Regions from separate parts of the Paraburkholderia sp. GV068 genome, predicted to be linked through region 2. Evidence: riboswitches for the same ligand, from Rfam matches in the RefSeq annotation. Region 2 holds a riboswitch; the other holds the start of a gene.

Region 1 (14,512 bases), on a different contig from region 2:
AACAATCGCGGAACATTCGCGAAACGAACGGCGGAGCGAAGGGCGCTTTCTTTCATGCGATTTCGCGCGTGCTCGTTTGCTCGTGATTGCGGCGAAAAGAGTGCATCGCAGGTTCGATGGCGCGGCTATTCGCCAGTTGCGGTCTGCGCGTTGCATCCGCATGTGGCGCTTCGGCGTGCGCGCTCACAGCTTCGTCTGCGGCTGTGTGCGAAGCTCGCCGCCGCTTGAGTCACCGCTTGAGTCACCGCTTGAGTCGCCGCTTGAGTCGCCGCTTGCCTCGCCGTTCGCCTCCGTCCCATCACTCGCAGCCCGGCAGCGCGCGAGCAGCGCTTCCAGCGCGCGATCGGGCATGCCGCTTTCGCGCAGCGCGTGAACCGTGCGGCTCACGTACTCGAGCGTCGTGCCGTAGCGGCCGCGCGCGCAACCGAGCACCGTTTTGACGACCTCGTCGCCGAGCTTGCCGGTGTACGTCGGCACGTCGCGGCGCATCACGAACGCAAGTGCGTCGACGCGCCGGCCGTCGGCGAGCACACAGGGCAGCCACGCGGGCCGGTAGGAACCCATCGGCATTTCGCGGCGCCAGAGCGCCTCGAGATGCGGCATCGCGCCTTCTGCCGCGAGACGAAACGCGATGCCCGTGCACGAGCCGCCGCGATCGAGCGCGAGCACAAGCCCCGGCTGCTCCGGCGTGCCGCGATTCACGCGCGACCACAAATACAGCCCGCGGTGATAGCCGTGCACCTTCGAGCGCGTGGCTTCGACGGTGGGCAGTCCAGGGTTCCAGATCAGCGAGCCATAGCCGAAGAGCCACAAGTCGCTTTGCCGGTCCCAGTCACGCAGCGTGCATTCCAGCGACGCGCGCAGTTCTTCGTCAGTCAGCAGCCGCGACTCGCCGAGCGCCGGCGGATAGTCCGGGCAGGGCGGTCGGGCGTCAGTGTCGGCGTCGGAAGGAAAGGAACTCACGGTTCGGTTCGGGCAGCGTGCAGTGGTTAAAGGTTAGCGGCTAACAGTCAAGGGTCAACGGTAGGGGTCGGGAAAGCCGAGCTTGCCGAGAATCTCGGTTTCGAGCGCTTCCATTTCCTCGGCTTCTTCTTCGACTTCGTGGTCGTAGCCTTGCGCATGCAGCGTACCGTGCACGAGCAGATGCGCGTAATGGGCGACGAGCGGCTTGCCCTGCTCGGCGGCTTCCTTTTCGACAACCGGACAGCACAGGATCAGATCGCCAGTGACCGGATCGTCCTCCGACTCCGCGTATGCAAACGTCAGCACGTTCGTCGAATAGTCCTTGCCGCGATACGTGCGATTCAGCGTGCGGCCTTCCTCGGCGTCGACGAAACGCACGGTCAGCTCGCCGTCGGCGAAAAGCGCGGCCTTGATCCAGCCGGCCACCGTCGCGCGCGGCAGCACGGCCTTGTGTTCGGGCCACGCCTTCGCGGCCGGGAATTGCAGATTCAGCGTCAGTTTCGGGGCGCGGCTCATGCTTGTTCGATGTCTTATCAGGCGAGGTGTTGCGCGCTGCGCTGTGCGTCGGGCCGCATCAACGCGAATCCGCGGGGCTGGCGGTCTTCTGCGAATGCGCGTCGTAGGCCTCGACGATCCGCGCGACGAGCGGATGGCGCACCACGTCCGCGCTGGTAAAGCGCGTGAGCGCAATGCCGCGCACGTCCGACAGCACCTGCTGCGCCTCGATGAGCCCGCTCTTGTGGCCGCGCGGCAAGTCGACCTGCGTCGTGTCGCCGGTCACCACGGCCTTCGAGCCGAAGCCGATCCGCGTGAGAAACATCTTCATCTGCTCGGGCGTGGTGTTCTGCGCCTCGTCGAGAATGATGAACGCGTGATTCAGCGTGCGGCCGCGCATGTACGCGAGCGGCGCGATCTCGATCATCTGCCGCTCGAACATCTTCGCGGTCTTGTCGAAGCCGAGCAGATCGTAGAGCGCGTCGTACAGCGGACGCAGGTACGGATCGACCTTCTGCGCGAGATCGCCCGGCAGAAAGCCGAGCCGCTCGCCGGCTTCGACGGCCGGCCGCGTCAGCACGATGCGCTTGACCTGATCGCGCTCGAGCGCGTCCACCGCGCAGGCCACCGCCAGATACGTCTTGCCGGTGCCCGCCGGGCCGATGCCGAAGGTGACGTCGTGCGAGACGATCTGCTTCAGGTAGTCGCGCTGCGCCGGCGTGCGGCCGCGCAGATCGGCGCGCCGGGTGTAGAGCTTCGGACCGAGTTCCTCGGCGTCGTCTTCGAGAAGATCGGCGGGCTGGTCGAACGGATGGTCGGGGTTGCCCGGAAAGCCAGGCTCGCCAGCTTCGTCGCCATTGCCGTTGCCGTTCGTGCGATGCCGCGCCGGGTGCCGCACTTCGACGAGCGCGAGCTGGATGTCGTCGACAGACAGCGGATCGCGCGCGTTGTTGTAGAAGTTCTCGAGCGCGGTGAGCGCGAGTTTCGCGCCGCGCCCGCGGATCGTGATGCGGTGTCCGCGGCGTTGCAGCGTCACGTCGAGCGCCTGCTCGATCTGCCGCAGGTTTTCGTCGAGCGGTCCGCAGAGGTTGGCGAGCCGCGCGTTGTCGTCGCGCGGAGCGGTGAATTCCAGATGCGGCTGAGTGGTTTTCAAGGCGATGAGTCGATCCTGTCGGTTTCAGTACGCGGGCGGCGGCGGCCGGCTTGCGGTTTTACGTTCGCGTGGCGTCAATGGTCGGTCAATGGGTGGCGGCGCTCGCACCGTTTTCTGCATTGTCGTGCACCAGCACAAGCTCGCCACGCAGCGAATGTGGGTACGCTTTGACGATTTTCACGTCGACCATCTGACCGGTCAGCCGAGCATGCGAAGCCAACGGCGCCGGGAAATTCACCACGCGGTTGTTCTCCGTGCGGCCTGCGAGCTCGTTCGGGTCCTTGCGCGCCGGGCGCTCGACCAGAATACGCTCGACCTTGCCGACCATCGAATCGCTGATGCGCTGGACGTTTTCCTCGATCGTGGCTTGCAGGTGTTGCAGGCGCTTGAGCTTCACTTCGCGCGGCGTGTCGTCGTGCAGGTTCGCAGCCGGCGTGCCCGGACGCGGACTGTAGATGAACGAGAAGCTCGTGTCGTACTTCATCTCGTGCACGAGCGCCATCATCTTGTCGAAATCTTCTTCGGTCTCGCCGGGAAATCCGACGATCATGTCAGTGGACAGCGACAGGTCCGGGCGAATCGCCCGCAGCTTGCGGATCACGGACTTGTACTCGAGCACCGTGTAGCCGCGCTTCATCGCCATCAGAATGCGGTCCGAACCGTGTTGCACCGGCAGATGCAGATGGCTCACGAGCTTCGGCACCTTCGCGTAGGTGTCGATCAGACGCTGCGTGAATTCCTTCGGATGCGACGTGGTATAGCGAATCCGTTCGATGCCCGGAATATCGGCGACGTATTCGATCAGCGTCGCAAAGTCGGCGATTTCCGACGAGCCGACGGTCAGCGCGCCACGATAGGCGTTCACGTTCTGACCCAGCAAGGTGACTTCGCGCACGCCCTGATCGGCGAGACCGGCAATTTCCGTCAGAACGTCGTCAAGCGGACGGGAGACTTCTTCGCCGCGCGTGTAGGGCACGACGCAATAGCTGCAGTACTTGCTGCAACCTTCCATGATCGACACGAAAGCGCTCGGGCCTTCCACGCGCGCGGGCGGCAGATGGTCGAACTTTTCGATTTCGGGAAACGAGATGTCGACCTGCGCGCGGCCGCTTTCCCGGCGCTTGTCGATCATTTGCGGCAGACGGTGCAGCGTTTGCGGGCCGAACACCAGATCGACATAAGGCGCGCGCGCGACGATGGACGCGCCTTCCTGGCTCGCCACGCAGCCGCCCACGCCGATGATCAGGTTGGGATTCGCTTCCTTCAGCTCGCGCACGCGGCCGAGGTCGGAGAACACTTTTTCCTGGGCTTTTTCGCGCACCGAGCAGGTGTTGAACAGGATCACGTCCGCGTCTTCGGGCGTGTCGGTCTTGACGAGGCCCTCAGCCGCGCCGAGTACGTCGACCATCTTGTCGGAGTCGTACTCGTTCATCTGGCAGCCAAAGGTCTTTACATAAACTTTTTTGGTCATCGAATTTCGCCGGTCGCAGTGGTTAACCTGGGGGCGCTGTGTAAAGGGTCGAGGAGAGGCGAAAACGTGCGCGAGGTCCGTGGGACGGGGCTTCTGGTCGCCGTCGGCTGGGCTCTAGCCGCAGCCCGCGCGCGCTTGCCGCGTAACGCAATATTATAGCCCTTCGCCGGATAGGGCCTCGCGGCGCACATCGGCCTCCGGCGCCTCCAGCGCCTCGGGCGGCAAGCCGAGCAGGCCTTCCAGTTCGTCCGATACCTGCGCGAAGCGCTCGCTCAGAAAATCCAGCAGCACGCGCACGCGCGGCGCCATGAAGCGGTTGCGGTGGTATAGCGCGTGCAGCGGCGCGTCCGGATAGCGCCATTCGGGTAGCAGGATTTTCAGGCCGTCCGCGCGCAAATCCGCTTCCACGTCCCACATCGACTTGATCACGATGCCGTAGCCGCGCAGCGCCCATTCGCGGGCGACGGCGCCGTCGTTGGTCTCGCGCGCGGTTTCGAGCGGCACCGTGTAGTTCTGCACTTCGTCACCGCGCGTGAACCGCCATTCGTTGGCCGGCCCCGAGCCGGTGTTGAGCACGATGCAGTCGAAATTGGCGAGATCGTGCGGATCTTCGGGCTCGCCTTTGCGCGCGATGTAGTCCGGCGACGCGCACAGCACACGCCGGTTCGGCGCGAGCTTGCGGGCGACGAGCGAGCTGTCTTGCGGCACGCCGAAGCGGATCGCGAGGTCGATGTCCTCCTGCACGAGATTCGACAGCGAGTCCGACAGCGTGAGCGCGAACGTCACTTCAGGGTAGAGCGCGTTGAATTCGTCGAGCCAATGCATCAGCAGATTGCGGCCGAAGTCCGAAGTCGCCGACACGCGCACCTTGCCGCGCACCACGCCTTGCCCGGCCTGGAGCGCGGCCTTCGCGTCGTCCAGCGATTGCAGCGCCTGGCGGCAACAGTTCAGATAGAGACGGCCTTCGTCGGTGAGCCGCAACTGGCGGGTCGTGCGCTCGAAAAGCCGCGCCTTCAGGCCGGCTTCGAGTTTGGCGAGGCGCGCGCTCGCGGCGGCGGGCGTGAGCCCCATTTTGCGGCCCGCCGCGGACAAACTGCCTTGCTGCGCGGCCTCGACAAAGAGGCGAATGTCGCCGAGATTATCCATCGCTCGCTTCAAATGGCATTTGAAAATGCTTCAAATGCTACGCCAATTATCAAATGGCCGCCGCGCGCCGACAATTCGTTTCTCGAAAACTCATGCGGCGCTGAGCGCCGCCGGAAATCATGCAACTGGATCACGCGACCATCGTCACGGCCGATCTCGACGCGGCCCGCCGTTTCTTCGTCGATATTGCCGGCTTGACGCAAGGCGCGCGTCCGCCGTTTTCCGTCGACGGCTACTGGCTCTACGCGGACGGCCGGCCGGTCGTGCATCTGGTCGAGGCGAGCGCACCGGACCCGTCGCTACGCGCGGCGCCGCGCATCGACCATATCGCCTTCCGTCTGGAAAGCGCCGCCGAATGGCAGGCGCTGCTCGCGCGCCTGCGCGCATCCGGCGTCGTCTATCGAACGGCGCAAGTCCCGCCGATGGCCCCGCAAGAAGCCGCCATGCAGATTTTCGTGGCGCACGCGCCGGGCGTCGTCGTCGAGTTCGTGACGGCGCTTCATCACGCTCAACCGTAAAACCAACCGTAAAACTTCGAACCTGCAAGCTGGAGAACAACAATGCCGATTCCACTACTCGCGCTCGCGATCAGCGCCTTCGCGATCGGGACCACCGAGTTCGTCATCATGGGCCTGCTGCCCGAAGTCTCGCGCGATCTTGCCGTGTCGATTCCATCGGCAGGACTGCTCGTGAGCGGCTATGCGCTCGGCGTCGCGGTCGGCGCGCCGCTGCTTGCGGTCGTCACCAGCAGAATGCCGCGCAAGCTCGCGCTGCAGTTGCTGATGGGCGTGTTTATCGTCGGCAATACGCTGTGTGCGATTGCGTCGAGCTATTCGGTGCTGATGATCGCGCGCGTCGTGACCTCGTTCGCGCACGGCTCGTTCTTCGGCATCGGCGCGGTGGTGGCGGCGTCGCTCGTGCCGTCGGAAAAGCGCGCGAGCGCGATTGCGCTGATGTTCACCGGCCTCACGCTCGCGAACGTGCTCGGCGTGCCGTTCGGCACGTTCGTCGGCCAGGAGTTCGGCTGGCGCGTCGCCTTCTGGATTGTCAGCGCGTTCGGCGTGCTGTCGCTGGCGGGCGTGACGGCGCTCGTGCCGAATCGCCACGATTCCGCCCCGGCCGGTCTCGGCCATGAAGTGCGCGTGCTGAAGGACCCGCAAGTCTGGACCGCGCTCGCGATGACCGTGCTCGGCTTCGGCGGCGTGTTCGTCGTGTTCACGTACATCGCGCCGATTCTCGAGCAGGTGAGCGGCTTCTCGCCGCGCGCCGTCACGCTGATTCTCGTGCTGTTCGGCGTGGGACTGACGATCGGCAACACCGTGGGCGGCAAGCTTGCGGACCGCGCGCTGATGCCTTCGCTGATGGCGATTCTCGCGGCGCTTGCCGTCGTGATGGCGCTGTTCGCCCGCACCAGCCATTCGCAGGTGGCCGCGGCGGTCACCGTGTTCGTGTGGGGCATCGCCGCGTTCGCGACCGTGCCGCCGCTGCAGATGCGCGTGGTCGAGAAGGCGGCCAAGGCGCCGAATCTCGCGTCGACGCTGAACATCGGCGCGTTCAATGTCGGCAATGCGGGCGGCGCGTGGCTCGGCGGTCTCGTGATCGATCACGGCCATTCGCTCGATACGTTGCCGTGGGTCGCGGCGGCGGTGAGCTTGAGCGCGTTGCTGCTGACGTGGTTCGCATCGCGCATGGACACGCCGGCGTCCGATGAAGCACGAAGCGGCGTGCAGGTGCGCGAGCGGGCGTGAGTCCTGGCGAGGCGTGCACGCGGAGGCCGTTGCACGCCATCACAGCCGCAATCGCAATCGCGACCACAACGAAACGCGCACTGCACTCCGCATATGAAAAATGCGCACAAGCTTTGCGAAAAGCGTCCTCCGCAATACTGATAACAGTGTGAAGATAACTTCGTTGGGCGCTGCGGGGCGCGATGCTATCTTGCTTCCACTAACTGCTTGCCCGCCGCCCGGCGGCGCTTCTGGAGGCAATCATGCATTCCCCGCTTGCTCTGGTCCGCGATCCCACGGCCGATACCGATGCGCCGCCGCGTGCCGCTGAACCTTTCGACGCGCTCGAACATCTCGTCGGCGTGAATCTCGCGCGTTTGCGCGCGGAACGTCAGTTGTCGCTCGACGCATTGGCCCGCGCGTCCGGCGTATCGCGCGCGATGCTCGCGCAAATCGAATCGGCGCGCAGCGTGCCGTCCATCAAGGTGCTGTGCAAGGTGGCCGCCGCGTTGAAGGTGTCGGTCGCGGCCTTCCTGCGACGTCACGCGACGAACGGTTTCGAGCACTTGCCGGCGGAGCGTTCGTCGCGCGTCGTCAGTTCCAACGGACGCTATTCGGCTCGCCCGCTCTATCCCGACAACGAACCGACCGCCGCCGAATTTCACGAGCTGCGCATCGCGCCGTTGCACACCGAAGCGGGCGTGCGCCGCGCGCCTGGCACGACGGTCAATCTGGTCGTCAGCGAGGGCACGCTCGAGGTCAGCGTGCACGACCAGCGCCAGTTGCTGGCAACCGGCGACGCGATCGTATTCGACGCCGATCAGCCGCATAGTCTGCGCAATCCCGGCGACACCGAAGCGCGCGCGTTTCGCGTGACGCTGAAGGCCGAGACGCCGCCGCGCTGGGACGTGCCCGCGCAGCACGACACGTCGCGCGAGGCTGCGCCCGTTTGATCGAATGCGCCGCATAGGCGCCGCTCGGGCGCGAAACCCGTCCGGGCAGTAGGGGTTGCGCTGCGGTTCGCGCGCGACTGTTGTATGCTTGGCCCGCCGGTTCGTCCGGCAATCAGTGCGTCTTCAGGGCGGGGCGAAATTCCCCACCGGCGGTATGCCGGCAGCGCGAAAGCGCAGGCCGGCGAGCCCGCGAGCGCCCGCAATATTGCGGTTTTCAATCGACCGAAAGCCGCCGCGGGGTCAGCAGATCTGGTGAGAGGCCAGAGCCGACGGTCACAGTCCGGATGGAAGAAGATGTGCAGATAGTCATGTTCGTTTCCGTGGCGCCGCTCGCATGTCGGAGTGGTGCGCGAACGCCGCCTGCATCGTGAGGCGGCGCTGCACGGCGCGTCTTTGTCTGTTTGCAATGCCCTGAAACGTTTCTCGCCCAACTTTTGCGATGAGCGTTTCAACCATGTCCTTTGCTACTTTTCCCGCTCCTTCGACGCTTGCGCGCGACGCATTCGCCGATCTCCCGCTGCTCTCCACCGAAGCCGTTCCGCCGCGTATCGCCGCCGCCTTGCAAGCCATGCGCGAAGGCCGCGCCGTCGTGCTGCAAGACGACGACGACCGCGAGAACGAGGCCGATCTGATCGTGTCCGCCGAGCGTCTTTCCGTCGAAACCATGGCGCTGCTGATTCGCGAATGCAGCGGCATCGTGTGTCTGTGTCTGACCGACAACAAGGTCCGCGCGCTCGAACTTCCGCCGATGGCCGTCCATAACGAAAGCCGTCACGGCACCGCGTTCACGGTGTCGATCGAAGCGCGCGAGGGCGTGACGACCGGCGTGTCGGCACTCGACCGGCTGACGACGATCCGCGCGGCGATTGCCGATAACGCGAAGCCTGCCGACATCGTGAGCCCCGGCCATGTGTTCCCGTTGCGCGCGATGCCGGGCGGCGTGCTGGCGCGTCGCGGACATACGGAAGGCACCGTGGACCTCGCGATTCTGGCCGGGCTCAAGCCCGCCGGCGTGCTGTGCGAATTGATGAACGCCGACGGCACGATGACGCGCGGCGCCGACGTCGAACGCTTTGCCGCAAAACACAATCTGCCGATGCTGACGATTGCGGAGCTGGCCGAGTTTCGCCTGGCGCTGACGCAGGCGCGCGAATGCGTCGAAGCGGCTTAAGAGTGCGAACGTGAGCGGCGTGGCGCGTGAAGTGAGCGGTTCTGTGAACCGCTACGACTGCACGTCGCCGAACTCGCCGCGCACACCTGCGTCGATTAACGCCGGCAATTCGTCCATGTGCTGCATGATCCGCGTGATACCCATGTTGCGCAGCGCGTCCGCGTAGCCGTCGGGAATATGGCTCGCGCCGACAAACGCGATTGTCTTCATTCCCGCCGCGCGCGCCGCGTTCAAACCGGCCACACTGTCTTCCACGACGATGCATCGCGATGGATCGACGCCGAGCATTTGCGCGGCAAACAGGTACACGTCGGGGAACGGCTTCGGCCGCGCGACCTGTTCCGCGCTGAACACGCGATCGCCGAAAATCTGCTGCAATCCGGCGCGCCGCAGCGATGCGGCGACGCGCGACATGCGGCTGTTCGACACCACGGCGGCGGGCAGCGTCACGCGCTGCAGCGCGTCGCGCACACCGTTGATCGGACTAAGCGACGCAGCGAGCGCGAGCTCGACGTTGTGTTCGATCGTGTTCAGAAAATCCGCCGGCAGCGTGATGCCGAACGCGGTCTCGATGCCTTCGAGAAAGCGCGACGTTTGCTGGCCAAACGCCGTCTTGACGATAGGCTCGAAGTCGAGGCCCGGAAACGTAGCCGAGAGCGTCTCGTGCATGACGCGGTCGGCGATGACTTCACTGTCGACGAGTACGCCGTCGCAGTCGCAGATAAGGTGGTCGATCATGCGTGGAGGAACCGGAAAGCGGTGGCGCGCGCAGACGCCATAGCCATAAATAGCCGGCTCATGCGCGCGGTGTGAAAGCGCCATGATACGTGCTTCGGCGGCGCTTTCGCTCCATTGCATTGCTCCCGGTCCGCGAGCGCGCCGCGCTCAACGCGCGTGCAGATACAGATAAAGCCCCGCCGCGACCGCGCCGCCGACGAGCGGACCGCACACGGGAATCCACGCGTAGCGCCAGTCGCTGTCGCGCTTGCCGGGGATCGGCAGCAGCGCGTGCATCAAACGCGGCGACAGATCGCGCGCGGGACTCATCGCGTAACCAGTCGGTCCGCCGAGAGAAATGCCGATGCCGAGCACGAGGAGTCCGACCGGCAGCGCGTCCAGCGCGCCGAGGCCGACTTGCGGCGAAGCGAGATACAGCACGCCGAGAATCAGCACGAACGTGGCGATCATCTCTGTCAGCAGGTTGTGCGGCACGCTGCGAATCGCGGGCGCGGTGCAGAACACGCCGAGCTTGACGTCGGCGTCGCCTTCCTTCGCGAAGTGCTGCCGATACGCGACCCACACGAGCAGTGCGCCCGCCATGCCGCCGAGCATTTGCGCGGCCACATAACCGGGCACCTTGGCCCACGCGAACTTGCCCGCGAGCGCGAGGCTGATGGTCACCACCGGATTCAGGTGCGCGCCGCTGTACGAGGCCGTCACGTAGACCGCGATGAACACGGCCATCGCCCAGCCCATGACGATCACGATCAGGTCCGCGCCTTTGCCCTTGGTGCGTGCAAGCAGCACGTTGGCGACAGCGCCGTCGCCGAGCAGCACGACCAGTGCCGTGCCGATGAATTCCGCAATGTAAGGAGACATCGTTGGTTATCCGAAATATTGTTGTTAGGGAAGCCGCGAGGCGGGCGGCTTCGTTGCGGCTTTATCTCAGGTTTGTGTTAGCCCTGCAGAACGTCGATGCGTGAATAGCGCGCGCAAGCTCAGGATTTCGACGGCGTATCGGCCCAGGCTTTGGCAGCGCGAATCGCGCGCTGCCAGCCGTCGAGGCATTCCTTCACGTCCTCTTTGCCGAGCGCGGGCGTAAAGCGTCGATCGAGCTTCCATTGGCTTTGCAGTTCGCCGACGTCTTTCCAGTAGCCGACCGCGAGCCCCGCGAGATACGCGGCGCCGAGCGCCGTGGTTTCCGACACCTTGGGACGCACCGCGTCGACGCCGAGAATGTCGGCCTGGAATTGCATCAGCAGATTGTTCGCGCATGCGCCGCCGTCCACGCGCAATTCGCCGATGCGAATGCCGGAGTCGGCCTCCATCGCCTTCAGCACGTCGAGCGATTGATACGCGATCGAATCGAGCGCCGCGCGCGCGATATGCGCGGACGTCGTGCCGCGCGTCACGCCGAACAGCGTGCCGCGAGCCCGCGCATTCCAGTGCGGCGCGCCCAGGCCGGCGAACGCGGGCACCAGATACACGCCGTCGCAATGCGGCACGCCGCGCGCGAGCGTTTCGATTTCAGCCGCGTTCTTGATGATGCCGAGACCGTCGCGCAGCCATTGCACGACCGCGCCGCCGATGAAGATGCTGCCTTCGAGCGCGTAGTTGATCTGATCGCCGATCTGCCACGCAATCGTCGTGACGAGATTGTTCTTCGATTCAATTGGCTTGTCGCCGGTGTTCATCACGAGAAAGCAGCCGGTGCCGTAGGTGTTCTTCACCATGCCCGACTCCGTGCACATCTGGCCGAACAGCGCCGCATGCTGGTCGCCGGCGATGCCCGCGAGCGGAATCTTCGACGCGAACACCGTGGTCTTGGTCGGCCCATACACTTCCGACGAAGGACGCACTTCCGGCAACATGCTGCGCGGAATGTCGAGCGCGTCGAGCAATTCGTCGTCCCATTTCAGCGTGTGGATATTGAAGAGCATGGTGCGCGATGCATTCGTCACGTCGGTGACGTGCAGGCCGCCCTTGGTGAAATTCCACACGAGCCAGCTATCCACTGTGCCGAATGCGAGGCGGCCTTGCTTCGCCTTGTCGCGCGCCCCTTCCACGTTGTCGAGAATCCAGCGAATCTTGGTCGCCGAGAAATACGAGTCGACCGGCAAGCCGGTCTTCGCACGCACTCGGGCTTCGAGTCCCTGCTCCTTGAGCTGGTCGCAGAAGTCGGCGGTGCGGCGGTCCTGCCAGACGATCGCGTTGTAGATCGGATGCCCGGTTTCGCGGTCCCACACGATGGTCGTTTCGCGCTGATTCGTGATGCCGATGGCGGCAATCGACGTGCCGTTCATGCCGGCGCGCGTGACGGCTTCGGCGGCGACGCCCGCCTGCGTCGACCAGATTTCCTGCGGATCGTGCTCGACCCAGCCCGGCCGCGGATATATCTGCTCGAACTCCTTTTGCGCCGTCGACACGACATTGCCGAGGCGGTCGAACAGCATCGCACGCGAACTGGTGGTGCCCTGGTCAAGCGCGAGGATGTACTGATCCTGCATTGTCTCTTCTCCATGCATTTTATGAGTCGCCGTGACAGCTCGAATAGCTTAAGCGGTTCAGGCAGCTCGAGCAGTTCAGGCTGCGTGCCGGCGACGGGAACGGCTTATCGTTTCCAGCGCGCCGCAACGGAGTCCGCGCGTGCGCGTGGCCGAACGAGCCGAAGGGTAAAGCGGTTGTGTTCGGTCTTGTTCGGTTTTCTTGTTACGCGCGCTGTCGCTCGGGTTCGTGTGCGAACCATGCGTCGATGTCGCGCGTGATCGCGTCGAGCGTGCCCGGCTCGACGTGAAGGCCGAGTTTCGAGCGGCGCCAGAGGACGTCCTGCGCGCTGCGCGCCCATTCGACGTCGCGCAGATAAGTCAGCTCGGCCTCGTAAAGACCAGGCGCGAACGCGTGGCCGAGATCGGCGAGCGAATGCGCATGGCCGATCACCTTCGTCACACGCGTGCCGTAAGCGCGCGCGAGGCGATGCGCGAGATCGTCGGGCAACCATGCGTAACGTTGCTTCAGCTCGGCGAGGAAGCGCTCGAAGTTCGCATGCGCAATATCGCCGCCTGGCAACGACGCGCCGGCCGTCCACGACGGCGCGCCTTTGCCTAGCGCGGCCGCGAGTTTGTCGACGGCTTCTTCCGCGAGCTTGCGGAACGTCGTGATCTTGCCGCCGAACACCGATAGCAGCGGCGCTTCGCCCGCGGGCGCGTCGAGTTCGAGCGAGTAGTCGCGCGTGACGGCCGACGGGTTGTCGGCGCCTTCTTCCTCGAGCAGCGGCCGCACGCCCGAGTAGGTCCAGCGCACGTCGGCCGGCGAAATTTTCTGCCTGAAATAGCGGTTGATGGAGTCGCACAGGTACTGCGTCTCGTCGGCGGTGATCGCGACCTGCGCGGGGTCGCCGCGATATTCGATGTCGGTCGTGCCGATCAGCGTGTAGTCGTGCTCGTATGGAATCGCGAAGATGATCCGCTTGTCCGGGTTCTGGAAAATGTACGCATGGTCGTGCTCGAACAGCCTCCGCGTGACGATGTGGCTGCCCTTGACGAGCCGCACGCTGTGCGACGCCGCGCGGCCCAGCGCGCCTTGCAGCAGTTCGCCGACCCACGGGCCGGCGGCGTTCGCGATCGACGCGGCACGCACGTCGAGAGTGGTGCCGTCCGCGCGCCTGAGTTGCGCGCGCCATTCGCCGCCGGCGCGCACGGCGCTCAGCAGTTTCGTGCGCGTGAGAATCTTCGCCCCGTGCTCGGCGGCGTCGAGCGCGTTGAGCACGACGAGGCGCGCGTCGTTGACCCAGCCGTCCGAGTACACGAAGCCGCGCTTGATCGATTCGACGAGCGGCGCGCCGGCCGGATGATCGCGCATCACGATGCCGCGCGAGCCGGGAAGCAGCTCGCGCCGTGCGAGGTGATCGTAAAGAAAGAGGCCCGCGCGGATCAGCCAGGCCGGGCGCAGATCGGGCATGTGCGGCATCACGAAGCGCAGCGGCCACATGATGTGCGGCGCGGCGCGCAGCAAGGTCTCGCGTTCCTGCAATGCTTTGCGCACGAGCCCGAACTCGCGGTACTCGAGGTAGCGCAAGCCGCCGTGAATCAGCTTGGTGCTCGCGGACGATGTATGCGCCGCCAGGTCGTCCTGTTCGCAAAGCAGCACGGACAGTCCGCGGCCGGCCGCGTCGCGCGCGATGCCCGCGCCGTTGATCCCGCCGCCCACGACGAGCAAATCGTATTTCGTGCCTTGCGTCACCTGCTGCGTCTCCTGCGTCGTATGGGAACCGGTCTGAAAATCGACCGAACGGCTCGTGTTCGTTTTCGAACTTTAATGAACATATTCGAAAAAGTAAAGTTCGCTGCGCCCGAGCGCGACTCTATCGAATGGCCAGGGTAGTGGCGCGACGCGCGGCCACGGACGATACTCTTGGCACTGGCCATTTCTGGGTGAATTTCATGCGTGGACTTTTCATGGCGGGCGCCGCTGCGTTGCTCGCAGGGTGCGTCGCTTCGCCGAGCCTGACTGGAACGATGGGCGCACCGTCGTTCGTTTCATTGCAGCAGATGTGCAGCGCGCAGACCGTCGATTACGGCAACGACGCGCAGGGCGTGTATGCGACGCTGTTCGATGCGTATGTGGCGAACCGGCGCGGGCGCTTGTCGAAGGACGATTACTGCGCGTTCCAGGCGTCGATTGCGCAGCGCTACACGAGCCAGGGCGCAAGTGCGG
Region 2 (14,512 bases):
TTGCGATGCCTCGTGCGAATGCACCGAACCCATGTAGATAACCGCGCCGCCTTTGCCCGATGCATACATATGCCTCACCGCTGCCTTAGTAGTGAGGAATGCGCCATCGAGATGAATAGCCATCATCTTTTTCCAGTCGGAGAACGAGTAGTCCTCGATCCGGTTGACGATCTGAATACCGGCGTTCGACACCAATACGTCGATGCTGCCGAATCGGCTTACCGTATCGGCAATGCCCGCATTGACCGCCTCTTCGTTCGTCACGTCCATGGAGAGAGCAACCGCGCGGCCACCGCTGCGGACGATGTCTTCGGCCACTTTCGTTGCGCTCGGGAGATTCAGATCCGCTACGACGACCGTCGCTCCGTCCGCGGCCAGCTTGCGTGCGCATTGCTCGCCAATTCCGCTCGCCGCGCCCGTCACGAGCGCCACTTTGTCTTTCAATGCCATATATCCTCCGGGAGAGTTACTGGTTCACTACGAGTTTCATCGGATCGACGGAGGCAAGGTAGTCGTGCGCCACCTCGCCCACATCGAGTGTGAGATTGGCGACGACGTGACGCGCGCCGATTACCTTGCGAACGGGCAGGTCCGCAACCGAAGCCAGCGCGTGCGGATGAAGTTCGAGCGCGGCCGGCCCTTCCCAGGCGCCGGTTACCTGAACGTCGCGCAAAAAGAAGCGGACGAGTTCGCATATTCGAACCGAGCCGTCGACGTGCGGTATTACCTTGAGCAGATAGTTAGGTGTGTCGGCGAGCTTGTGTTGCTCGGCAGCGGCGTCGAGCGGACGATATTTATAGCCCATCGTGCCGGTGGCAATTCGCTGCGTGCCGTAGTCGAGCGTTCCGAGCAAGGTGTCTTTTCCATCAATCGAAAGCCGCGGCGAAGCGAGCTTCTTGGGAAATCCCCAGATCTCACGGCCGCCGGCGATCGGACCTTCGTCGTCCAGATACATCGAGTGCGTGTAGTTCGCCTTTCTGCCCTGCTCGTCCAGAACCGAGATGACCTGACCGCTCTCCGTATAGTCGCCAAACCCCGACGAATCGGGCATGCGAATGAACTCGTAATGAACGATCGCGTTATCGACCTTCAACGGCTCGGGAACGACGGCTCTTAGCGCCTCAATATCCGTCTCGTAGGAAATAATGAAGTACTCCCGGTCGACGAACCGGAACGGCGGACGCGGGTATGCCGGATTGTGCAGCGGCATCGAAAAAGCATGGTTGCGGATATCGTCTTTTGTCACGACTCACTCCTTGGTTGCTTTGAATCACGCTTTCCGCAAACTAGCTTCGCAGGAAAGACAACAGGTCCTGATTGAGCTGGTCCTTGTGGGTATCGGTCAATCCATGCGGCGCGCCGGGATAAATCTTCAGGATCGCGTGAGGGACGAGTTTCTTGCTCGAACGGGCTCCAACATCCACGGGAACGACCTGGTCGTCGTCGCCGTGAATGATCAGCGTCGGTCGGTCGAACTTCAGCAGATCCGCCGTGAAATCGGTTTCGGAATAGGCTTTGACCGATTCGTAGACGTTCTTGAAACCACCGCTCATTCCCTGACGCCACCACGCGTCGATCAGACCTTGCGACACCTTGGCGCCCGGCCGGTTAAAGCCGTAGAACGGACCGGCGGGAATGTCCTTGAACAATTGCGAGCGGTTGGCGATCATCGCAGCCCGAACGCTATCGAACGATTCAATAGGTACACCTGTCGGATTGCCGGGCGTCTTAACCATCAGCGGCGGCACGGCTGAAATCAATCCGATCTTCGATACGCGTGACGTACCGTGCCGGCCCACATAACGCGCGACCTCGCCCCCGCCGGTCGAGAACCCGATAACGGCTATCTCGCGCAGGCCGAGGGTGTCGATGACTGTCGCGAGATCGTCCGCGTAGTGGTCCATGTCGTTGCCGTCCCACGGTTGGCTCGAGCGGCCGTGACCGCGGCGATCATGTGTGATGACTCGAAACCCGTGCGACGCCAGAAAGAAGGCCTGGTTTTCCCAGCTATCCGAGTTGAGCGGCCAACCGTGACTCAGCGTGACGACGGGAGCGTCTTTCGCGCCCCAATCCTTGAAGTACAGGCTCACTCCGTCCCGGGTGCGGATAACGTCACCGGTATGGTTTGCGGACGACATGTGCGCGACCGCCGCGCCGGGTCCTGACTGCTTGCCGGCGGCCGATGCCACCGTTGTCGTCAACGTTGCGGCAACTCCGCCAATCAGCAGGTTGCGGCGTTTTGCGTCGGGGGAAACGTGTCCCAAGTCTTTAGTCATGGCTCAAGTCCAGGAATTATTCGACCGGGAGATAAGGGAATTGGCTTGCTTACCGGTCGAGTATTCAGAGTAACGACGACGCGTTTATCGGCCCAGTTAAGCGCTGCAAAACTCCGTTTATCTTTCTACGTACACCCAACTAAAAATAGCCGTTTCCTTTAACGACGCTTAACAATCAGAACTTCAACGCATGCAGCCGATGAATCTTATCCAGAAGCCAATGGAAGCTGGCGTGCTCATCGTCTGCATGAGCGGCGTTCTTCATCGCCATCTTGTGCAACATGTCTTGCCGTTGGGAAAGCAGCCGGCACATCCGATGAGTCACTTCCTGGCTATCCCTCAATAGAGGCGTCACAGCGTCTTTACTCAATCTGTAAATGACACTCCGGGTGAGCGTCACGATCTTCACCTGAACCGGCAAACCCGCGAGTAGTCCGGTCTCGCCCATCGTATCGCCAGGTCCGAGACGCACCACTTCGACGGCCCCGGTAGATTGCTCCGTTGAAACACTCAGCACGCCCGAGTCGACGATTGCGAGACTGTCGGGCACCACTTCCGGCGTGAAGATCACCTGCCCCGCGTCGTATTCATGCCGCACCATGCAACTGGAAAGCATCTTCAACTCGTCGTCGCCGATGGCGGCGAACAGTTCGATGCGTCTAAGCAGGCGCTCCTCGGCGTTTGCCACAATGGCCGTGACAGATGGCACGCCTGGTGGCCGCAAAGCGACTCCCGCGGCGGTGAGGTGTCGATAGCAGAGGTCGTACAGTTCGTTCGTCAATGGCGTCTTTTTCGCGGTGTCATCCACGAAAGCCGTTGCTTCGTACTGAATGGAATGTATCGTCGATTTTCTCGCCTGCACGATGGGAGCCGGTGTCGGCAGAATGGAACGCGCCGCAGCCAGTGCGCATTCAAGCGCTGCAATCACCGTTGCGGGGCGCTCGTCCGGCGAAATTTCCAGAGACACCGTCACGCCATGCAAAGCGTGCGGCCGGTTCGTATTGGTGATATTTGCCTTTGCCGCCGCGGCATTGGGAACGATGGTTACATTGCCGTGCGAATTGAGAAGATGCGTTGCTCTCCAATTCATCTCGATCACCTTGCCTTCGGCGCCATCAATCGAGATCCAGTCACCCACGCGGTACGGTTCCGTGGAATTCAGTACGATGCCCGCAAAGACATCGTGCAAAGTACTTTGAATAGCCAAACCGAGAATAACGGCCAATGTTCCCGACGTCGCAATCAGGCCGCGAACGGGTATTTCCAGAACGAATCCCGTCGCGGCTACTGCCGCGGCAAGAAACACCACGGCGCCGAATACGTCCTGAAACAGTCTCTGCTTGCGCCAGGTCTGCGGCAGCAGAAGGGCGTCGAGAGCAAGCGTGAACAGGCGGGCACCTGTCAGCCACCAGAATATCTTCAGGGCCTGCGCCGCTTCGTGAAGCAGCGACGCTTCAAGATGCGTAGCCTGTCGGAAGGGGCTGAGGCCCGCGGTGAAAATGCTCGCCGTGAACACGGCAAAGATCGCGAGCCGAAGCAATAGACGCGAAACGTCTTGCTTCGGCACTTTGAAACGCCACAGTGCCACGTCTATCAGAACGACGGCATAACCGAACACCAGCGAATCGCTCACGGACGCTCCGACGGGAAAAACGCGCCTGACGAGTACTCATGCCGCCCCCGCCCGGAGCCATTGTGAACGACTAACCGCGATGCCCGAACGCACTAACGTACTAACGCATTAGCCAAATGACGCGAGCGGGTCGCCTGCCGCGAACGCATCGGCGCGATTCGGCGCCGGTGGGTAGATCCACTGCGTATTGATCATCTGCTTGCGTGCTTTTCCTTCTGCATGCGTCAGCTTGATCTGGCGGTCCCAGCCTTCTGAATAGACCGCGCCCCACTCGCCCAGATCGAGACAAGTTGCATAAAACGGCTGGGTATACGCAAGCGTCGATTCGCCGATCAGATCGGCCGCGACATTGTGGCCGCCGAATTTGCCCATCACCATTGCGTGCTGACAGGACATCAACGCGTAGTGCCCTTGATCGTCGCTACGCACTCGCGCCACATCGCCTGCGACGAACACGCCGGGTGCCTCTTCCACGCGCAGGTCAGGTGCGACTTCGACACGGCCAAGCGGGTCGAGTCGCGACGAAACCTGCGCTGTGAGCGTACTCGCTCGCATGCCGCCCGCCCATACCACCGTGTGCGCTTCGATATGTGTACCCGAGGCGGTTCGGACGCCACTCGGGTCGACCGATACGACACTCGAGCCCAATACCGCTTCGATGCCCAGCGAAGCGAATGCCTCGGCGACGAAAGGCCGCGGGTTAGGTCCGAGATCGGGACCGATGTCGGCCTGCGAACCTACGACGATCACTTTGATCGCCGCATCGGGGCCGAATAGCGCGCGCATCCGTTTAGGCAATTCGGTGGCGATCTCGATGCCGGTAAAGCCGCATCCCACCACGGCAACGGTATTTCGAGCGCTTGAATCGGGCAGCTTCGCGAGTTCCTTCAGATGCTCTTCAAGTGCCGATGCGTCCTCCATGCAATCGACCGAGAATGCATACTCGGCGAGCCCTGGAATCGCCGGCCGGCTTAACTTGCTGCCGCTCGTGAGCAGCAACCGGTCGTAACCGAGCGTGCGGGTTGCGCCGCTCGCGGCTATCACACGCACGGTCTTCTCGCCGACAGCGATTTCGTCGACACTGCCCTCGACGTAGTTCACACCGACGGCGTCAAGGAGAGGCAAAAGCGGCGCGGACATCAGATGCGGCTCGCTTTCGTACATCCGTGGCCGGATCTCCAACTCGGGTTTCGGCGAGATAAGCGTAATGTCGATGTCGCCAGCCGTTGCGCCCGCACGGTCGCGCACGCGAGCCGCGCCAAGCGCGCCCCACACTCCGGCGAAGCCGGCACCCACAATCAAGATCTTCTGCGACATGATTCTTGCCCTAAGTTTTTAAATTGCCAAGTTGACGATGTGCACCGGAACTCACGACAAACCGAGCCCTGCTGCGCTGCGCGACGATCGCTAATGATCGCGGCGGCCGACTCATCTGCCGCCCGCCGTCACGACAAATCGTAGACTTGGTGTTCGAATGGCAGTAGGCACGCAAAGGAGATCACCGTGTTGTCTCGGGGACAACAATCGACGACTTCAATGTCGTCAATTCATTCTGGCGAGCTCGGCTTCGAGCGTCGCATGGGGATGTTCGCCATCCTCCTTGGCAAGATTCACGATGGTGCGAATGCTCCACGGCGCTTCTGATCTGGACGCGTGTTGTTCAGCCGCAGCCGCGTGTTCCTGCATTGCCTGCTTTACGCCATTGGGAAAGGCAACCCTCGTGTCTCCCACCGCCGTCTGCAATACATGCAATACGGCCTGGCCAAACTTCACGCATTCTTCGCGCGTCGGCATTTTTCCTTTCTGCATGACCGAGTCTTTCCAGTCGTTCTGTTGGTGGCTGAGTAGAACGGGACGCCGCGCGCAGAAGTTCCGGTAGTTCAGCAAGTAGGCTTCCTGGCGATTCTGCGGGCTAATGCCCAGCAGCTTCCACGCGGCATCGAAACGCTCTTTCTTTATTCCGTTCTCGTACGCCATCGCGCGCAGAAAGAATTCGTGAAAGGCTTCGAGACTCGCGGTGCAGGACGATACCGATTGTCGATAGTGTCCATCGCGTATCGCGTAAGCGGCGAGTTCAAAAAGAATCTCGAACTTCTGCTGCCGCAATGCCACGATCTGCTGATGACCGCGCGAGCACTCGGATCTATACCTTCCGTCGCCGTCGGGTCGAAGATCCAGCAAAACAGAAGAAAGAACGGAATTCCCTACGGAGCTTCCGTCCGGGTTGCATTCGAGGCAAATAATGGGAACCGATATCTTTGTCATGGCATGTCTCACAGTTGGATGTTGTTTCTCGCTTCTCGCCGCATCAACTCTTCTCTTCTCTTATCTTCTCGCTTCACCAGCAGATCACACGCGGAGGCGCAAACCTCGTTCGAAACCAGGTCTCGCTGGCACTCTATGCCCAATCAACAGCTTCTGCAGATGAGGTCCGGTGAATGGGCTAGTACGCTAATCATTCGATGGTCCGATGTTGTCCTGGCGGCAACACTGTGATATCCCGCCGGCGTCTTCCATGTTCTGGGCGGCGCAACTAGGATTGCTTGTGACGCAATGTTTCGCCGCGGAGAGACCGGGGTGATGGGTCTATTCCAATGCACCTGAATCGCGCAATCCGGAGTCTGCTGAGAAGATGAATGCCAAGGAAGATTTTTTGCGTTCCGGCGTGATGACAAATACCGACCGGCAGGACTACGGCGAGGCCATATCGTTTGGTCCGTTCACACTGTTTCCGGCGGAGAGGCGTCTCGAACGGTCAGGTTCATTCGTGCAAATAGGCAGCCGCGCGCTGGATATTCTTATTGCGCTTATTCAGAACGCCGGACAGGTCGTGGAGCGGCGCATGTTGATGTCGCATGCGTGGCGGAATATCGTCGTGGACGAAAGCAACCTGCGCGTGAACATTGCTGGATTACGCAAAGCACTAGGCGACGGCGAAGACGGTGTGCGCTACATTAAAAACGTTCAGGGCATCGGCTACTGCTTTGTTGGTCAGCTTACGCGTGAACGGATCGTTGTCGAATCCAGCTCCCGGTTTGCTGAACCTTGTCCCCGAGTACATTCCGGCGACTTCGCACCAGGATCCGCGTGCCCACAAGGTCGCGACGAGGTCTTGCGAACGCTTGCGTCCGACTTGAGCAGACATCGGCTCATATCTATTGTGGGACCGGGAGGCATCGGCAAAACGACAGTCGCCATTGCTCTCGCGAAGAGACTGTCCGGAGTGTTTCCTTCGGAGATCCACGTCGCCGATTTGAGCGAAGTTACTCATGGCGATACGGTAGCGCTCACGCTCGCTCGTCTGCTTGGGTTAGGCGATCTTCACCACATACCCGTCGCATGCATCGCCAATTATCTTTGCACCCGGCGCGCGCTGATCATTCTGGATAACTGCGAGCATGTCATCGACGAGGTGACGTCGCTCACAACGCAAATCCTCGCGGTCTCATCCGCGACCTATTTCGTGCTGACAAGTCGCGAGGCGCTACGAGTGAAATACGAACACGTCTGCCGCCTGCCTGCGCTCGAAGTCCCGCCGGGACCTGAGGTGATTTCGATCGAACATGCGCATACTTATCCCGCCGTGCAGGTATTCATTCAACGCGCTCTGGAAGCGGGCGCGAGATTCCCGCAGACCAGCAAGAGCTATGCAGCCATTTCGGAGATGTGCCGCGAACTGGAAGGCGTTGCGCTTGCAATCGAACTTGCTGCGGCGCGCGTCGCGACGTTTGGACTGGCCGGCACCATGACGCTGCTCGGAACCCGCTCACGTCTTCAATGGCAGGGATGCCGCAATGCGCCTGCGAGGCATCGGAGTCTCGCCGCATCGATTGGATGGAGTTACGCGCTGCTGTCGGACGAGGAGAGGTGCGCTTTCCGCCGGTTGTCGTCGTTTGAACAGCCGGCAACGCTCGATGCCGTTCTCGCGGCGGTGGCGAACGGAACGAATGGAACGGGCGATCTTTCGAATGCGATAGACGTAGTTGAAGGTCTGGTTGCAAAGCACATGCTGCATATCCAGCCCGGACCGGACGACTTGCCTCGCTATCGGCTCGCGGCTTCGGAAAGAATCTATGCACGAGAACAACTCAATCAGCCTGCGCTCGATAAGCGGAGCATCGTGCAATTGAACGGCGTGCAGAGGATTTGTATTTGAAATACGGCAACCGTTCCACCGGCAGCCGAGCTGCCAGGAACGGTTGCCGATATCCTGGTTCTTGCACCCGTCAGTCGTTAATCGTTAGTCGACGCGCGATGATATCTCGCGACATACTTCGCCTGAGCAATGACTTTCCCATGCATCTGATAGGCGACGACTGCGGGACTCGCCGCCGGGGCGACATCGATTTGCGCCACGTCGAGAGCAGACGCCGTCACGACATATCGATGCGATTCCCCTTTAGGCGGACACGGTCCGCCGTATCTGGATTCGCCGAAGTCCGTCAACGTCTCAATGGCGCCTGCCGGCAAGAGCTTCGGATTGCCGGAAGCGCCTTTTTCGAGCGACGACTCGGAAGGTGGAATATTGGCGATCTCCCAATGCGTCCAGCCGAGCCCGCCAGTCGGCGCATCAGGGTCGAAGATGGTCACGACAATGCTCTTCGTGCCGCGCGGAACGTGAGCCCATGAAATGCGCGGCGAAACGTTGTTACCGTGACAGCCAAAGCCTCCGTACACCTGCTCGTTCGAAAAGTGCCCGTCACGCAGGTCATCGACCCTGATCGTGAACGGCTCGGCGCCGGCTATCGCGGGGATGACCGCCAGCGCCATCGACGTGCATAAAATTGCGGGCAACAAACTCTTCACTCTCATGATGCGCTCCGTTGAAGGATGAAAGATGCGTGCAACCGGTATCAACGGCACCGCATTGATCTGCCGCGGTCACACCAGGGCAAGTGACCGTTTGCAAAAAACCGCCGTGAGCCTTGTGCGCTCGTGGCGGTTTTCTGACAAACGTCAGTGCAATCTATACGGCGATGGTTGATCGTCGGGCACCGATCAGTAGTCCCACACCACCGGCACGAAATGGAAGCCGTTGTCCGTCTTCGCAACGTGACCGATGGATGGGAACGCGACGTGCGCTGCGGCCAGCAAAGCGCCGGTTTCCGCGGCTTCGTTGAGTAGCGCGATACGCACATCCGCAGCCAATTCAGGATCGTGCTCGAAGCCGTTTTGCCAGTCGGGATGGTCGAAGTTGACCTCGAAAATCGCGTCGCCCACGAACGTCAGTTTTTCGCCGTTCGATGCGACGTCCACGACGCAATGCCCCGGCGTGTGTCCACCCGTCACGCGCGCCGACACGCCCTTGGCAACTTCCACGGTCTGATCGAACTGCACGATGTTTTCGCGGTAGAGTTCCGCGAACGTCGCAGCAGCCTTGCGTAGCGCCGGAGGAACAGTTTCCGGCATCACCGTCCTGCTGAAGTCCGGATTTTTCCAGAACTCTACTTCCTTCGCCGACACGTGAATGCGCACGTCCGGGCGCAGCTTGGCCCTGACGCCGGCAACGTTCAGGCCGCCGACGTGGTCCATGTGCATGTGCGTGATCACGATGTCGGTAATCGCAGCGAGGTCGATACCCGCCGACTCCAGGCGCATTACCGAGCGGCCGGCGCGCGTGAAGTATTCGAAACCGTCGCCCACGCCCGAGTCGATCAGGATCAGGCGGTCGCCGCTGCGCACGAGCGCAATATTCAGCGCCCAGTCGAACATGTCGCGCTGCAGGAAGCGACCATCGAACCATTCGTTGCGGTCAGCTTCGCTCACGTTAGTCGACATGGTGGAGGTGGGCAGCGGCAGAACGCCATCGCTGATCAGCACGACGTCAACGTCGCCCACGCGCACGCCGTAGCGGGAAGACACGAGTTCGCCTGACCCTTCTTTGCCGACGTTGGCGATAACCGGCCGCACATTGCGAGTTGTTTCGCTCATGTTCAATAGTCCAATTGATTAAGTGGGGTGAGCCGCACTGCACCGCGCGACGCGGTTCACGAGCACGACCACGAGTGTCACGCGCTCCGTATTGCCTGCATTTGGAGGGAGCGTGTGACAGATAGTAGTCAGCGGGGACGAGCGCCAGTAGCATCGCGAATGCGTACACCATGTTGCCTGGAGGGCAACAATTTCAGGCAGGCACGCAGTGAAATGGGGTGCGGGTGACGCAGCAGATTTGCCGGATACGTGGTAATTTACGCACCGTTCTTCAAGAACACGTTCTCGGGGCGGGGTGCGATTCCCCACCGGCGGTAATCGTCTTTTGCAGACGTAGCCCGCGAGCGCTCTGTTTCGATATTGCTGCGATAACAGAGGTCAGCAGACCCGGTTGGATTCCGGGGCCGACGGTATAGTCCGGATGAAAGAGAACAGAACAGCCACAATGCCCGCACTGGCGGGAGACGGCTGTTCTTCGCCCTGTTCACACAAAACAGGCTGAACTCCATGAACACATCTCACTCGATCGAAGCACAAGCAGCATTCGTTTCCGGCAGCAACCGCGGTCGCATCGCTTTTGTCCAGGCGTGCTGGCACCGCGACATCGTCGACCAATGCAAAACCTCTTTCCTTAAGGTCATCGAGGACTTTGGTTATGCGAGCGGCGACATCGATCTTTATGAAGTACCCGGCGCGTTCGAAATCCCGCTGCACGCGAAACGGCTGGCACTGAGCGGTCGATACGCTGGCATCGTTGCGGCCGGACTTGTTGTCGACGGGGGCATCTATCGCCATGAATTCGTCGCTCAAGCAGTCATTTCAGGCTTGATGCAGGTTCAACTCGAAACAGGTGTTCCTGTGTTCTCTGCCGTGCTGACGCCGCACCACTTCCACCACGGGGAAGAGCATGTGAAGTTCTTCACTGAGCACTTCGTCGTGAAGGGCGCAGAAGTGGCGCGCGCCTGCGGCGAGACAGTGAATAAGCTTTCGCTATTGCAGACTGCTTGAGACTCGCGGACCGATTCCGATAGAAAGTCGCGAGGCAACGTGTCTCGCGACCTGCGAACGCGGCCTCAGGACATGAACATTCCGCCATCGACGTTCACGGTCTGCCCCGTGATGTACGACGCGTCATCGGACGCCAGGAACGCGACCAGACCTGCTACATCCTTGTCGCTACCTGCACGCTTCATGGGAATGTTCTCGACCCACTCGGCCATGAGTTCGCCAGGCTTGTAGTTGCCAAGCAGCTTGCCCCACGCTTCGTCGTTATACGACCACATGTCAGTCGCGATGATGCCGGGGCAGAACGCGTTCACTGTGATGCCCGTTGGCGCCAGTTCTTTCGCGAGGCTCTGCGTGATGCCCAGAACGCCAAACTTGCTGGCTGCATAGTGCGGGGTATAGACGAAACCTTGTCTGGCCTGTCCCGATGCCGTATTGATCAGACGGCCCGCTTTCCCGGCACGCAGCATCCGTCTCGCCGCTTCCTGGCAACACAGAAAAACGCCTTTGGTGTTCACCGCAAGTACGTTGTCCCATTCCTTCTCAGTCAGATCTTCCAGCTTCGCGATCGTAATGACGCCCGCGTTCTGGACTGAAACATCAACCTCACCTAGCGTGGCCGCCACTTCCTCGTAGAGCGCGACAACCTGTTCCTTGCTCGTGACATCGGTTTGCACGGCGATGGCCTCGAAGCCGGAATCGCGTAGCTGCGCGGCAGCGTCGTGCACGGCTTTTTCATTCGCCGACACGCACACTTTCGCGCCCTCCTGCGCAAAGCGCCTGGCAATGCCCAATCCGATACCCCGGCTGCCGCCAGTGACAACCACCACCTTGTTTTCGAAACGCTGCTGGAATGCCATATGCCGATCTCCACTAATCGACGGAGCTTAAAGCCGTCGTATCCATTGCAACCATTGCTCGTGATTTCTTGCAGCCGCTTCGACGCCTGGCCCTGGTTCGACGCGTCGTGCCACCACCCGAGTCTCGCGATAGGCATCGAGCGAGTTGATTAATCCGAGCTTCAACGCGGCAAGCGCTGCTGCGCCCGCGGCCGATATCTCGCTCAGCGTCAGCGTGCTCACCGGCCGGTTCAATGTGTCCGCAAGGTATTGAAGAAGGAATGGCCGCTGAACCAGTCCTCCGTCGAGAAAGAGTTCGCGCAACGGGACGTCGGCAGCCCGCTCCATGACTGCGATCACGTCCCTGATCTGATAGACGATCGATTCATAAGCTGCGCGCACGACGTTTTGCCAGGACGTCGAGAAATTCAGCCCGACGATTTGCGCGCCGCCTGGATATTTCCAGTGCGGGCAACCGATTCCCGAAAAAGCCGGAATAAGAAACACGCCGCCGTTATCGTATTCCGTGAACGCCTCTTCTGCTTCCGCGAAATCCTTGACGATGCGCAGTTTTTCCTTGAGGAACGAAGGCGTTGACCCCGCACTAATGACGATGCCTTCCAGCGCGTAATCCACCCGCTGTTCGGTGGCAAAGCAAAGCGTCGACACGAGACCGTGGTCCGCGGGCAAGGGCTTGCCGCCCACGTTCATCATGATCGAGGAGCCCGTTCCCATTGTCGCCTTGGCAAATCCGGGACTGAGGCAGCCTTCGCCAACGGCCGCAGCGTGGGAATCGCCGATCATCGATACGATCGGCACGGGTCGATCGAAAATGCCGTTGAAATCGCTCGCGCCGAAATCGGATGCCGACGGACGCAATTCAGGCAGCCGCAGCTTTTGCAAACCGAAATCGGCGAGCAGTTCGCGATCCCATTCAAGTCCTGCAAGATTGAACAGCATGGTTCGCGACGCGTTCGTGTAATCGGTGCGATACACGTCGCCGTTTGTCAAACGGTACAGAAGCCAGCTATCGACCGTGCCGAAGCGAGCTGTGCCGGCGGCAATATGCGTGCGCGCCCGCTCATCGTTTTCGTCAAGCCAGATGAGCTTTGTTCCCGAAAAGTACGGGTCGATCAATAGTCCCGTCTTCTCTGCAATGACCTGTGCCCTGCCTTCCTGCTTCAGACGCTCGCATATCGCGAGAGAACGTTGGCACTGCCACGACACTGCCGGAACGATCGGGCGACCTTCGTCATCCCACAGCACGACCGTCTCACGCTGATTCGAGATGCCGACACCTGCTATCTCTTTCCGGTCGCCTTTGAATTCACCGAGGCAAATGGAGACCGCTTGCAGTACCGACTCATAAATCAGCTGCGGGTCCTGCTCGACGAATCCGTTGCGAGGATGCGTACACGGTACGGCCACGAAACCGCGAGCGTGCACCTGCCCTTCCGCATCGAACACGAGTGCTTTTGTACCGCTCGTGCCCTGATCGATTGCCAGAACATATTGCATGTTGCTTTCCAGAAGACGGCTCAACTCGCGACGCTCACGCGGTGAGCGAAACCATGCGGCTCTGCAGGCGCTGCTGCAACTGATCGATGACCACAGCGAAGATGATCACGAGGCCCTTGATCACCATCTGCCAGAAATCGCTGATACCGCACATCACCATGCCGTCGCCGAGAATGCTGATCACACAGGCGCCGACGACCGAACCGAAGACCGTACCGCGGCCACCCATCAACGCAGTTCCTCCCAATACGACCGCGGCAATCGCGTTCAGCTCGAACGTCTGGCCGGTCAATGGGTGAGCGGTCTGCAACTGCGCAGTGATGACCAGTCCGACGATCGCCGCACAGAATCCCGAGAACATGTACACGAACAGCTTCACGCGGTTGGTCCGGATTCCCGAGAAGCGCGCCGCCTGCTCGTTGCCGCCGATCGCATAGATGCGCCGGCCAAGCGGCGTGCGCCTCGCAACAAAGATGGTGATGGCAGCAAGAATCACGAGAATCCACACGGGCATGGAAAGGCCGAGAATTGTGCCGTTGCCGAGGAATTCGAAGCCCGTATTGCCCAGAGCCGGATTGCCTCCGAGATCGGCGAACGTGCTGCCGTTATTCACGAGCAGTGCTGCGCCGCGTACGACATACAGCATGCCGAGGGTTGCGATGAACGGTGCGACATTGAGCGCCGTTATCAGATAACCATTCACCGCACCGATGATCGCGCCGAGCGCGCATGCAATCAGCGTCACGCCCCACGGGTTGAAGAACACGACGTGATGACCGATCTTCACGCCTTCGAGCAGAAGATAGCCCGCCGCCATCCCGCTTATTCCGACAATGGAACCCACGGACAGGTCGATGCCGCCCGTCAGAATCACAAGCGTCATGCCGATCGACAGAATCGCGACGATAGTCACGTGTTTCGCCATGATCAGCATGTTGCTTGTCGACAGGAAGTTCTCGGTTGCAAGCGAGAACACGATAATGATCGCAAAGAGCGCAATGAAGATTCGCAGCTTGAGCAGGTTCACCGCCATGCGCGAAGCCATGTAAGCGGATTGCCGGTTGTGCTTGCCGTGAACCGGTTGAATCGAAGGAGTGCTGCTGTTCTGAGTAGTCATGGTTTCCACCTCAAGGTGCTTCACACTACGGCTGTCGCGGGCGTTGACGCGCGCACGATGCGCTCGCTGTCAAACTGTGCACGTTCCATGATCGCCGTCAGCTTGCCGCTGGCCATCACGAAGACCCGATTGGAAACAGCCATTGCCTCGTCCAGTTCCGAGGTCGCATACACGACTGCAATGCCTGACTGCG

What was found. A riboswitch is a leader RNA that binds a small molecule or an ion and turns the genes downstream of it on or off. The one in region 2 is predicted to bind FMN.
Region 1: linked by a shared signal. The riboswitch ahead of ribB (3,4-dihydroxy-2-butanone-4-phosphate synthase) and the one ahead of C8K18_RS27175 (6,7-dimethyl-8-ribityllumazine synthase) in region 2 are both predicted to bind FMN.

The regions. Positions count from the first base shown of each region.
Region 1 is NZ_QBUB01000008.1:90,173-104,684, forward strand. It holds gene C8K18_RS17680 (gamma-glutamylcyclotransferase) at 184-963, opposite strand; gene ybeY (rRNA maturation RNase YbeY) at 1,018-1,479, opposite strand; gene C8K18_RS17690 (PhoH family protein) at 1,538-2,611, opposite strand; gene miaB (tRNA (N6-isopentenyl adenosine(37)-C2)-methylthiotransferase MiaB) at 2,697-4,082, opposite strand; gene C8K18_RS17700 (LysR family transcriptional regulator) at 4,236-5,228, opposite strand; gene C8K18_RS17705 (VOC family protein) at 5,348-5,746, shown strand; gene C8K18_RS17710 (MFS transporter) at 5,789-6,976, shown strand; gene C8K18_RS17715 (helix-turn-helix domain-containing protein) at 7,219-7,908, shown strand; FMN riboswitch at 8,024-8,208, shown strand; gene ribB (3,4-dihydroxy-2-butanone-4-phosphate synthase) at 8,363-9,079, shown strand; gene C8K18_RS17725 (HAD family phosphatase) at 9,131-9,817, opposite strand; gene C8K18_RS17730 (MIP/aquaporin family protein) at 9,965-10,678, opposite strand; gene glpK (glycerol kinase GlpK) at 10,798-12,306, opposite strand; gene glpD (glycerol-3-phosphate dehydrogenase) at 12,509-14,038, opposite strand; gene C8K18_RS17745 (hypothetical protein) at 14,239-14,512, shown strand, end outside.
Region 2 is NZ_QBUB01000016.1:99,197-113,708, forward strand. It holds gene C8K18_RS27130 (3-hydroxybutyrate dehydrogenase) at 1-450, opposite strand, end outside; gene C8K18_RS27135 (acetoacetate decarboxylase) at 467-1,246, opposite strand; gene C8K18_RS27140 (alpha/beta fold hydrolase) at 1,287-2,276, opposite strand; gene C8K18_RS27145 (mechanosensitive ion channel domain-containing protein) at 2,452-3,909, opposite strand; gene C8K18_RS27150 (NAD(P)/FAD-dependent oxidoreductase) at 4,018-5,226, opposite strand; gene C8K18_RS27155 (hypothetical protein) at 5,452-6,174, opposite strand; gene C8K18_RS27160 (winged helix-turn-helix domain-containing protein) at 6,542-8,065, shown strand; gene C8K18_RS27165 (YbhB/YbcL family Raf kinase inhibitor-like protein) at 8,143-8,721, opposite strand; gene C8K18_RS27170 (MBL fold metallo-hydrolase) at 8,908-9,840, opposite strand; FMN riboswitch at 10,118-10,277, shown strand; gene C8K18_RS27175 (6,7-dimethyl-8-ribityllumazine synthase) at 10,348-10,848, shown strand; gene C8K18_RS27180 (glucose 1-dehydrogenase) at 10,914-11,705, opposite strand; gene C8K18_RS27185 (glycerol kinase) at 11,733-13,202, opposite strand; gene C8K18_RS27190 (ABC transporter permease) at 13,237-14,319, opposite strand; gene C8K18_RS27195 (sugar ABC transporter ATP-binding protein) at 14,340-14,512, opposite strand, start outside.